One region of the Streptomyces sp. NPDC058650 genome, then DNA from elsewhere that is predicted to be linked to it. Evidence: riboswitches for the same ligand, from Rfam matches in the RefSeq annotation. Region 1 holds a riboswitch; the other holds the start of a gene.
The links. Region 1 has a riboswitch for S-adenosylmethionine ahead of ACFWWU_RS14015 (aminotransferase class V-fold PLP-dependent enzyme). Riboswitches for the same ligand answer to the same signal wherever they lie in the genome.
Positions count from the first base shown of each region.

Region 2: another riboswitch for S-adenosylmethionine. It lies ahead of thrC (threonine synthase); the one in region 1 lies ahead of ACFWWU_RS14015 (aminotransferase class V-fold PLP-dependent enzyme).

Region 1 covers NZ_JBHXRL010000006.1:390,650-396,071, reverse strand. The annotation lists gene ACFWWU_RS14025 (cytochrome bc complex cytochrome b subunit) at 1-841, shown strand, start outside; gene trpD (anthranilate phosphoribosyltransferase) at 974-2,038, shown strand; SAM riboswitch class IV at 2,115-2,231, shown strand; gene ACFWWU_RS14015 (aminotransferase class V-fold PLP-dependent enzyme) at 2,441-3,907, shown strand; gene ACFWWU_RS14010 (Lrp/AsnC family transcriptional regulator) at 3,979-4,260, opposite strand; gene ACFWWU_RS14005 (rhomboid family intramembrane serine protease) at 4,257-4,991, opposite strand; gene ACFWWU_RS14000 (hypothetical protein) at 5,149-5,391, shown strand.
Region 2 covers NZ_JBHXRL010000004.1:137,961-143,382, reverse strand. The annotation lists gene groL (chaperonin GroEL) at 1-1,415, opposite strand, end outside; gene ACFWWU_RS08860 (cold-shock protein) at 1,792-1,995, opposite strand; gene ACFWWU_RS08855 (MoaD/ThiS family protein) at 2,424-2,699, opposite strand; gene thrC (threonine synthase) at 2,713-3,999, opposite strand; SAM riboswitch class I at 4,017-4,163, opposite strand; gene ACFWWU_RS08845 (glucosyl-3-phosphoglycerate synthase) at 4,323-5,270, shown strand; gene ACFWWU_RS08840 (hypothetical protein) at 5,309-5,422, shown strand, end outside.

The DNA of each region.
Region 1 (5,422 bases):
GGCGAAGGCCGGAGGCTTCTTCTTCCTGGTCTTCGGTGTCATCGCGGTCATCTCGGCGATCGCCTCGATCAACCCGATCTGGGCCCTCGGCCCGTACCGCCCGGACCAGGTGTCCACCGGCGCCCAGCCCGACTGGTACATGGGCTTCGCCGAGGGTCTGATCCGCGTCATGCCGGGCTGGGAGATCAACCTCTGGGGCCACACGCTGGTCCTGGGCGTGATGATCCCGCTGGCGATCTTCCCGGCGGTGCTCGGCGCGATCGCGGTGTACCCGTTCATCGAGTCCTGGATCACCGGCGACAAGCGCGAGCACCACATCGCGCAGCGCCCGCGCAACGCTCCGACGCGCACCGGCTTCGGTGTCGCCTGGATCACCGCGTACATGATCATGCTCGTGGGTGGTGGAAACGACCTCTGGGCGACCCACTTCCACCTGTCGATCAACTCGATCACCTGGTTCGTACGGATCTTCTTCTTCGTCGGCCCGGTCATCGCGTTCATCGTCACCAAGCGGATCTGCCTCGGCCTCCAGCGCCGGGACAAGGACAAGGTGCTGCACGGTCGCGAGTCCGGCATCATCAAGCGTCTGCCGCACGGTGAGTTCGTCGAGGTGCACACGCCGCTGAGCCAGGGCGAGCTGCACAAGCTCACGGCGCACGAGCAGCACGAGCCCGCGGAGCTTCCGCCGGCCGTCGACGAGAACGGCGTGGAGCGCAAGATCGGCGCGATCGAGAAGCTCCGGGTCAAGCTCAACAAGGGCTACTACGGCGGGGACAGCCAGATCGCCAAGCCCACCTCGGAGGAGTACAAGGAGATCCAGAGCGGCCACGGCCACCACTGATCCCCTGACCTTCCGATGACGTAGGTCGCCACGGTGAGAGCCCCGTCCATTCGATGGACGGGGCTCTTCGCCGTCTCCCGGGCTCGATAGGGTGGCTCTTGTCTTTCCCTACGTGACGATCCAGGAGCTGCCATGAGCGCTGCGACCCCCGCTGGAGGACCTACGTCGGCGGGCCGCTCCTGGCCCGTCCTCCTGAACGGCCTGCTCGACGGCCGCGACCTCGCCGCCGACGACACGGCCTGGGCGATGGACCTGATCATGCGCGGCGAGGCCACCGACGCCCAGATCGCCGGATTCATGGTGGCGCTGCGGGCCAAGGGCGAGACGGTGGCGGAGATCACCGGTCTCGTGCGGAGCATGTACGAGCACGCCAACGTGATCGAGGTGCCGGGCCCCGCCGTCGACATCGTCGGCACCGGCGGCGACGGCGCCAAGACCGTCAACATCTCCACGATGGCCTCGATCGTGGCCGCCGGCACGGGCGCGAAGGTCGTCAAGCACGGCAACCGCGCCGCGTCCTCCGCCTCCGGCTCCTCCGACGTGCTGGAGAAGCTCGGCATCAATCTGCACCTGACCCCGCAGCGGGTCGCCGAGGTCGCCGAGGAAGCCGGCATCACCATCTGCTTCGCGGTGAAGTTCCACCCGGCACTGCGGCACGTCGCCGCCGCGCGCGGCCAGCTGGGGATCCGCACGACCTTCAACGTCCTCGGCCCGCTGACCAACCCGGCCAAGGTCCGGGCCCAGGCCGTCGGGGTCGCCGACGCGCGCATGGCGCCGATCGTGGCCGGGGTCTTCGCCGAGCGCGGCAACTCCGCCCTGGTCTTCCGCGGCGACGACGGCCTGGACGAACTGACGACCACCTCCACCTCCCGGGTGTGGGTCGTCCGCGGCGGCACGGTCACCGAGGAGCGCTTCGACCCGCGGGACGTGGGCATCGACCTCGTACCCCTGGAGGCGCTGCGCGGCGCGGACGCGTCGTTCAACGCGGACGTGGCCCGGCGGCTGCTCGCGGGGGAGACCGGGCCCGTACGGGACGCGGTGCTCCTCAACACCGCGGCGGCGCTCACCGCGCTCGAACCGGGCGAGGCCACCCTCGTGGAGCAGCTGCGGGCCGGCATCGCGAAGGCCGCGGAGGCGATCGACTCCGGGGCGGCCCGCCAGGCCCTGGAGCGCTGGATCGCCGCCAGCAACGCGTAGCCGTTCCCCGAGGCCCCGGTCCAGCATGCGGACCGGGGTCTTGCGCATGCGCGATCATGTGGCAGGATGCATGCCAGGTCATGAGTGACAGCTACGAAGCCCCGGCTTGCTGTCCGGCAACCCTCCGTCCGTGGCGGGGTGCCCCGGGTGAAGACCAGGCCGTGGACAGCAAGGTCCACGGCAAGCGCGGGCCCCTCGACACACCAGGGGTCCTGGTCTCTCGAGGAGCTTTTTCCGTGAGCAAGCGAATGCGATAGGGCGAATCCGCCCCTTCTTCACCCTCGGATCAGGGTCACTTTCGCGTACCCCCATGTCCTCCGAGGCATCACCCGTACCCCGCCGTGTCCGGCCGCGTACGGGATCACCGAAGCCATTCCGCACCGCCCGCCGGGAGATATCGCCATGTCCGCATACCCGAACGCCGCCGTCGAGACCGCCGCCGTCGAGACCGCCGCCGTCGAGACCGCCGCCGTCGAGAGCTCCGCCGTTGAGACCTCCGACTCCGAGTCCGCCGACCCCTGCTGCGCCGCCCCGCTGCCCGTCCTCGGCCGGGACGTCACCGTCCCGCTCGTCACCGGCGGCGAAGTGACCTACGCGGCGCTCGACTACGCCGCCAGCGCCCCGGCGCTCCAGCGGGTGTGGGACGACGTCGCCGCGTACGCCCCCTACTACGGCAGCGTCCACCGCGGCGCCGGCTACCTCTCCCAGCTCTCCACCGACCTCTTCGAGAACAGCCGCGTCACCGTCGCCGAGTTCCTCGACTGCCGCCCCGGCGACCAGGTCGTCTTCACCCGCTCCACCACCGACTCGCTCAACCTGCTCGCCCGGGCCGTCCCGGCCGGTTGCGAGGTCTTCGTCTTCGAGACCGAGCACCACGCCTCGCTCCTTCCGTGGCAGGACGCCCGCGTCACCTACCTCAACGCGCCGCGCACCCCGGCGCAGGCCGTCGAGACCCTGGAGCGGGCGCTCGCCGACCGCACCGTGACATCCGAGGGGGGCTACGGCCCGGCCCTGGTCTGCGTCACCGGCGCCTCGAACGTCACCGGTGAGCTGTGGCCGGTGAAGGAGCTCGCCGCCGCCGCGCACGCCCACGGCGCCCGGATCGTGCTCGACGCCGCCCAGCTCGCGCCCCACCACCCCGTCTCCGTACAGGAGTTGGACGTGGACTGGGTCGCCTTCTCCGGACACAAGCTGTACGCGCCCTTCGGCTCGGGCGTCCTCGCGGGCCGCTCCGACTGGCTCCAGGACGCCGAGCCGTACCTCGCCGGCGGCGGTGCCTCCCGCAAGGTGGCGCGCCGGGCCGACGGCGGCGTGGACGTGGAGTGGCACACCACCGCCGCCCGCCACGAGGCCGGCTCCCCGAACGTCATCGGCGTCTACTCCATCGCCTCCGCCTGCAAGGCGCTCACCGAGGCCGGATTCGACACCCTCGTCGAGCGTGAGCGGCACCTGATCGCCAAGGTCCGGGACGGACTCGCCGAGGTGCCCGAGGTCAGGGTGCTCTCGCTCTTCGGCGACGACGCGCCCCGCGTGGGCGTCATCTCCTTCGTCGTGGAGGGCTGGAACAGCTCCCACTTCGCCGCCGCGCTCTCCGCCGAGTACGGCATCGGCGTCCGCGACGGTCTCTTCTGCGCCCACCCACTGGTCCGCACGCTGCTCGGCAGCGACCCGCAGGACCCGGGCGAGTGCGGCGCCCCCGAGGCGGCCCCGGGTGAGAGGTCGCTCAACGCCATCCGGGTGAGCTTCGGCGCCGGTACGCCGGACGAGCACGTGGAGCGGTTCGTCGGCGCCGTGAAGGAGCTCGTCCGCGACGGCGCCCAGTGGAAGTACCGTACCGAGGACGGCCGCTGCGTCCCGGACCGCGGCTGAGCACTCACTCGTACGGGTGAAGGGGGCCTCCCGACCGGGAGACCCCCTTCACTCATGACGCGTGCGCGGCCTCAGGACTCCAGGCCGATGGCGAAGGCCGCCTCCAGGTCGTGCTGGGAGTACGTACGGAACGCCACGTGCGTGTCCGTGGCCTCGACGCCGGGGATCTTGCTGATGCTTCCGGGGATCACGTCCGCCAGGTCGTCGTGGCGCGACACCCGGACCATGGCGATCAGGTCGTAGGTGCCGGTCACCGAGAAGACCTCGCTGACGCTGTCGAGCGCGGCGATCGACTCGGCGATCTCGGGGATGCGGTCCACGCTGGTCTTGATGAGCACGATCGCGGTGATCACGGCTGGCTTTCTCCCTCGGTCGCCGCGGCTGGAGCCTTCACTCTATCCCCACCCCGGTAGCGGCCCCAGGCGTAGAGGAAGCCGACGGAGAAGCCCACCACATGGGACAGATAGGCGACGCCGGGTCCCGGTCCGGCCGCCCGCGCCGCCAGCCACTGGAGCACGAACCAGAAGATCAGCACGATCCAGGCGGGGAAGCGCAGCGGCAGGAAGAAGAGGAAGGGGAAGAGGCTGGTCACGCGGGAGCGCGGGAAGAGGAAGAGGAAGGCCCCGAGCACCCCGGAGATCGCCCCGGACGCCCCGACGAGCGTCTGCTCGCTGTTCGCGTGCGCCACCGCGTACCCGACGAGGGCGAGATAGCCGGTGCCCAGGTAGAAGAGGGCGAACGCGACCGGGCCCATGCGCTCCTCCGCCATCGCGCCGAAGACGTAGAGGAAGAGCATGTTCCCGAGCAGGTGGAGCCAGCTGCCGTGGACGAAGAGCGCGGTGAGCGGCGTGAGCAGGGCGTGGGGGTCGCCGCTCATCAGCTCGGCGGGGACCACACCCCAGCGGCGGAAGTACGTGCCCTGGGCCGCCAGGAGGGCGTCGCCCGTGCCGTACACCGGGTTGAGTCCGGAGACCGGGCTCATCGCGAAGAGGAGACAACAGGCGGCGATCAGGCCGTAGGTCACCGTGGGGCCGCCGCGGGTGCCCCGCCAGGCACCGAGTGCCGTCGCTCGCCAGTCGATCATGGACAGATCATCGCGTACCGGGGCCGAACTGGACAGAGTGCCTCGCCGTGCCCCGGCGTACCGGCGAGGCCGTAGGGTAACGGGCAGTACAACCGCAGTTCGACGGCGCACCGCGGCTCCCGCACCTGGTACACGCAACAGGAAGAAGGACGGCACGATGACGACGGTTCCCCTGCCGACCGCCGAGACCCGCTGGCGCTGCACGCTCTGCGGCAATCTGACCCGCTTCGACGTGACCCGCTCCTCCAAGGTCGTGGAGTACGTCCATCTGGACCTCGCCGGCGACCCGACGGTCGAGGAGCGACAGGTGGTCAGTGAGACCATCGAGTCGGTCCGCTGCCGCTGGTGCAACGCGGTGGACCAGATCGAACTGGTGGACAGGCCGGGCGCCGCCTCCTGAGGGACGGCGCGGACGACATAGGGGTGACGGA
Region 2 (5,422 bases), on a different contig from region 1:
GGCAGGTTGCGGACCTTCTCCGCCACGACGCCGCCCTCGAGGCCGGCGTTGATCGCGATCTGCTTCAGCGGGGCCTCAAGGGCCAGCTTCACGATGTTCGCGCCCGTGGCCTCGTCGCCCGACAGGTCGGCCTCGAGCTTCTCGAAGACCGAGGAGGCCTGGAGCAGGGCCACGCCGCCACCGGCGACGATGCCCTCCTCGACGGCCGCCTTCGCGTTGCGAACGGCGTCCTCGATGCGGTGCTTGCGCTCCTTGAGCTCGACCTCGGTCGCGGCACCGGCCTTGATGACCGCAACACCGCCGGCGAGCTTCGCCAGGCGCTCCTGCAGCTTCTCGCGGTCGTAGTCGCTGTCCGAGTTCTCGATCTCGGCGCGGATCTGGTTCACGCGACCGGCGACCTGCTCGCTGTCACCGGCACCGTCGACGATGGTGGTCTCGTCCTTGGTGATGACGACCTTGCGGGCGCGGCCCAGCAGGTCGAGGCCCGCGTTCTCCAGCTTGAGGCCGACCTCCTCGGAGATGACCGTGCCGCCGGTGAGGATGGCGATGTCGTTCAGCATGGCCTTGCGACGGTCGCCGAAGCCCGGGGCCTTCACCGCGACGGACTTGAAGGTGCCGCGGATCTTGTTGACGACCAGGGTCGACAGGGCCTCGCCCTCGACGTCCTCGGCGATGATCAGCAGCGGCTTGCCCGACTGCATGACCTTCTCCAGGAGCGGGAGCAGGTCCTTCACGGAGGAGATCTTGGAGTTGACGATCAGGAGGTACGGGTCGTCGAGCGACGCCTCCATACGCTCCATGTCGGTGGCGAAGTACGCCGAGATGTAGCCCTTGTCGAAGCGCATACCCTCGGTGAGCTCCAGCTCCAGACCGAAGGTCTGGGACTCCTCGACGGTGATGACGCCTTCCTTGCCGACCTTGTCCATCGCCTCGGCGATGAGCTCGCCGATCTGGGTGTCGGCGGCGGAGATGGAGGCCGTCGAAGCGATCTGCTCCTTGGTCTCGACATCCTTCGCCTGCTCGAGGAGGGCGCCGGAGACGGCCTCGACGGCCTTCTCGATGCCGCGCTTGAGGGCCATGGGGTTGGCACCGGCGGCGACGTTGCGGAGGCCCTCGCGGACGAGCGCCTGGGCGAGAACGGTGGCGGTGGTCGTACCGTCGCCGGCGACGTCGTCCGTCTTCTTGGCGACTTCCTTGACCAGCTCGGCGCCGATCTTCTCGTACGGGTCCTCGAGCTCGATCTCCTTGGCGATGGAGACACCATCGTTGGTGATCGTGGGGGCGCCCCACTTCTTCTCGAGGACGACGTTGCGACCCTTGGGGCCGAGGGTGACCTTGACGGCGTCAGCGAGCTGGTTCATGCCGCGCTCGAGACCGCGCCGGGCCTCCTCGTCGAACGCGATGATCTTGGCCATGTGAAGTGGTCCTCCCGGACATGGGGTGGATAACGCTCCAGGACCGCGCCGACGCCCGCGACGGACGGCCTCCGCGTGTTCCGTGTGGTTCCCTGCCCCACCCGGACGGCGGCCTCGTCTGCCCGATCCTCGTAGCACTCTCACCTTCCGAGTGCTAACGCCAATGATTAGCACTCGCCCTAGGAGAGTGCAAGCGACTCTCGGGTTTCGGGCAGTCCTGACACGGGTCCGGCACGGGTGAGAGACGGGTGCGGGACGGGTCCGGCACGAGTGCGGAACGGGTCCGGCACGGGTCCGGGAACGCGTGAGGGGCCCGCTTCCCCTGGGGGATGCGGGCCCCTCGACGGCGTTGCGTCGGTGGCCGATCGCGCCGCGCTCAGACGGCGAGCTTGACCATGTCCGCCTGCGGACCCTTCTGACCCTGCGAAATCTCGAACTCGACCCGCTGCCCCTCTTCGAGGCTGCGGTAGCCATCCATCTGGATCGCGCTGTAGTGGACGAAAACATCCGCACCACCGTCGACCGCGATGAAGCCGTAGCCCTTCTCCGCGTTGAACCACTTGACGGTGCCCTGAGCCATGCCTAACTCCCCTATTACTGGCCCTTGCGCGGGAACCGCACTTCGCGGACCCGGGGTCAGACCCTGCGCCGGAACGCGTCGACCGCCGCTGAATGTATCTGCCCAACTGCCCTCTGCAACAGGTCATTCGAGCGAGATTTCTGGGCACGACGGAAAGGGGAATTAGGGAGAATCCCTGGAGTTCCAGGGCAAGTCGGGCCCGGCAAAACGCGCAGAACGTACACAACGCTCACGCACTTTGGCTGCTTCCTGACGCGCAAGGACGCATTCTCATATGCGTCCGGCATGAGCAGCGGAGGGGGCTTCCCCAACTCTACCCCGCTTAACCATGCAGAATTGCCCCCTCCGCTTTATGTCGCGGAAGGGGCAATTCAAGAAAGACGGGACACGTGAGGCGGTTCGGCGTCAGCCGGCACCGCGCCCCGTGGTCAGCCTCCGGCGACGGCCGGGATGATCGAGACGCCCGCGCCGGCCGGGGTGGCCGTCTCCAGGCCCTGCTCGAAGCGCACGTCGTCGTCGTTCACGTACACGTTGACGAAGCGGCGCAGCTTGCCCTGGTCGTCCAGGACGCGGGCGGCGATGCCCGTGTGGTTCTTCTCCAGGTCCGCGATGACCTCGGCGAGGGTCGCGCCCTCGGCCGGGACCTCGGACTGCCCGCCCGTGTAGGTGCGGAGGATGGTGGGGATGCGGACGTTCACGGCCATGTCTTCGTACCTCTCAGAGGGCCAGGCCCGCGGCGCGGAACGCGTCCAGGCTCGGGCGGATGGTGGCGGTCGCCTGCGAGCCCTCGGCCACGGCGTCCAGGGTCTTGAGGCCGTCGCCGGTGTTCAGCACGACGGTGGTGAGCTCCGGGTCGATCAGACCCGCCTCGACGAGCTTCCTCGTGACGCCGACGGTCACGCCGCCCGCGGTCTCGGCGAAGATGCCCTCGGTCTGGGCGAGCAGCTTGATCGCGTCCACGACCTGCTCGTCGTTCACGTCCTCCACGGCACCGCCGGTGCGGCGGGCGATGTCGAGGACGTACGGGCCGTCGGCCGGGTTGCCGATCGCCAGCGACTTGGCGATCGTGTTCGGCTTCTGCGGGCGGACGACGTCGTGGCCGGCCTTGAAGGCGACGGAGACCGGAGAGCAGCCCTCGGCCTGGGCGCCGAAGATCTTGTACGGCTTGTCCTCGACGAGGCCCAGCTTGATGAGCTCCTGCAGACCCTTGTCGATCTTGGTGAGCTGCGAGCCGGACGCGATCGGGATGACGAGCTGGTCGGGGATGACCCAGCCGAGCTGCTCGCAGATCTCGTACGCGAGCGTCTTGGAGCCCTCGCCGTAGTACGGGCGGAGGTTGACGTTGACGAAGCCCCAGCCCTCGCCGAGCGGGTCGCCGATGAGCTCCGAGCAGAAGCGGTTGACGTCGTCGTAGTTGCCCTCGATGGCGACGAGGTCACCGCCGTAGACGGCGGCCATGACGACCTTGCCCTGCTCCAGGTCGTGCGGGATGAAGACACAGGAGCGGAAGCCGGCGCGGGCGGCGGCGGCGCCGACGGCGCCGGCCAGGTTGCCGGTGGAGGAGCAGGAGAGCGTGGTGAAGCCGAAGGCGCGGGCGGCCTCAAGGGCCTGCGCGACGACCCGGTCCTTGAAGGAGTGGGTCGGGTTGCCGGAGTCGTCCTTGACGAAGAGCTTGCCGGGGGCGACACCGATCTCGCGGGCGAGGTTGTCGGCCTGGACGAGCTTGGTCCAGCCCGGGTTCAGGTTCGGCTTCTCGGCGACGTCGGCCGGGACGGGCAGCAGAGGGGCGTAGCGCCAGATGTTGGCGGGGCCGGCCTCGATCTGCTTGCGCAGGGCCTCGGGGTCACCGGTGGGGAGGTCGTACGCGACTTCGAGCGGTCCGAAACAGAGTTCGCAGGCGAAGATCGGTCCGAGTGCGAAGACTTCACCGCATTCGCGACAGGAAAGCCCGGAAGCGGGACCGAGGTCGACGGTGGTGGCAGAGGCGACAGTCTGTACAGCCATGGAGGCGAGGCCCTTTCTCCTCATCTTTCCCATGACGAACTTTTCGTCATGAGACGGATTTGGCACCTTCCCTAGCCGGGGACCTCGCTGGAGGACGAGACGAACCGACTGGAGGGTTGCCGGGGCTTCAACGGGCCGTTTCCCTCTGCCCCTCTGGATGAGCGGTATTCGATTGTGAAGTGCGGTGAAGTCCTTGCGGGCTTCGTTCCTGCGCTCCGACGCGGGCGGCACCCCGACGTGCATCGGGCATCCGCGTTGTTCAAGACTGTAACCGAAGGCCCCGGGGCTTGGACGGGCCGTCCGTACCGCGAGATGGAGATCACGTGCTGGAAGAGGTGGAGCGCTGGCTGGACCGGCGGTCCTGGTCCGTGGCTGACCGGCCGATGGAGCGGATCCTCGCCGCCAAGCGAAACACGAAGGTCAGCGTCGTGCTGCCGGCGCTGAACGAGGAGGCGACGGTCGGCGACATCGTCGCCGTGATCCGCCGCGAACTGATGTCCGAGGCGGTGCCGCTCGTCGACGAACTGGTCGTGATCGACTCGGGCTCCACCGACCGTACGGCGGAGGTGGCCGCGGCGGCCGGGGCGCGCGTGGTCGCGCGGGACGCGATCCTCCCCCGGATACCGGCCGTCCCCGGCAAGGGCGAGGTCCTGTGGCGGTCGCTCATGGTGACGAGCGGGGACGTCGTGTGCTTCGTGGACGCGGATCTGCGGGACTTCTCCGCGGACTTCGTGACGGGGATCGTGGGCCCGCTGCTCACCGACCCCGGCATCGACTTCGTGAAGGCGACCTACGACCGCCCGTTCGGGGCCGGCGACACCCCTGGCCAGGGCGGGCGCGTGACCGAGCTGGTGGCACGCCCCCTGCTCAATCTGCACTGGCCGCAGCTGGCCGGGTTCGTCCAGCCGCTGGGCGGCGAGTACGCGGTGCGGCGCTCGCTCCTGGAGCGGCTGCCCTTCCCCGTCGGTTACGGAGTGGAGTTGGGGCTGCTCGTCGACGCGCTGCACACGGTGGGCCTGGACGCGCTCGCGCAGGTCGACGTGGGCGTGCGCAAGCACCGCCATCAGGACGAGCGGGCGCTCGGCCGGATGGCGGCGGCGATCTACCGGACGGCGCAGCTGCGGCTCTCGCGCGGGCACCTCGTACGGCCGCGGCTGACGCAGTTCGAGCGGGGCGAGGACGGGTTCGTCGCCCGGACCTACGCGGTGGACACGGAGGAGCGGCCGCCGATGCTCGACATCAGGGAGTACACGCGCCGCCGCGTGGCGTAACGCCACCAGATGATCCGCTTTGCCTACATTGCCCTTTTATGCGCTTCAGACAACACCACCTGGGCAGTGTGACGGCGGTCGTCGGTCTCGCCGTGGCCTCGCTTGCGCTCTCGACGGCCGGTCCGGCCTCGGCGGACGTCATCGAGCCCTTC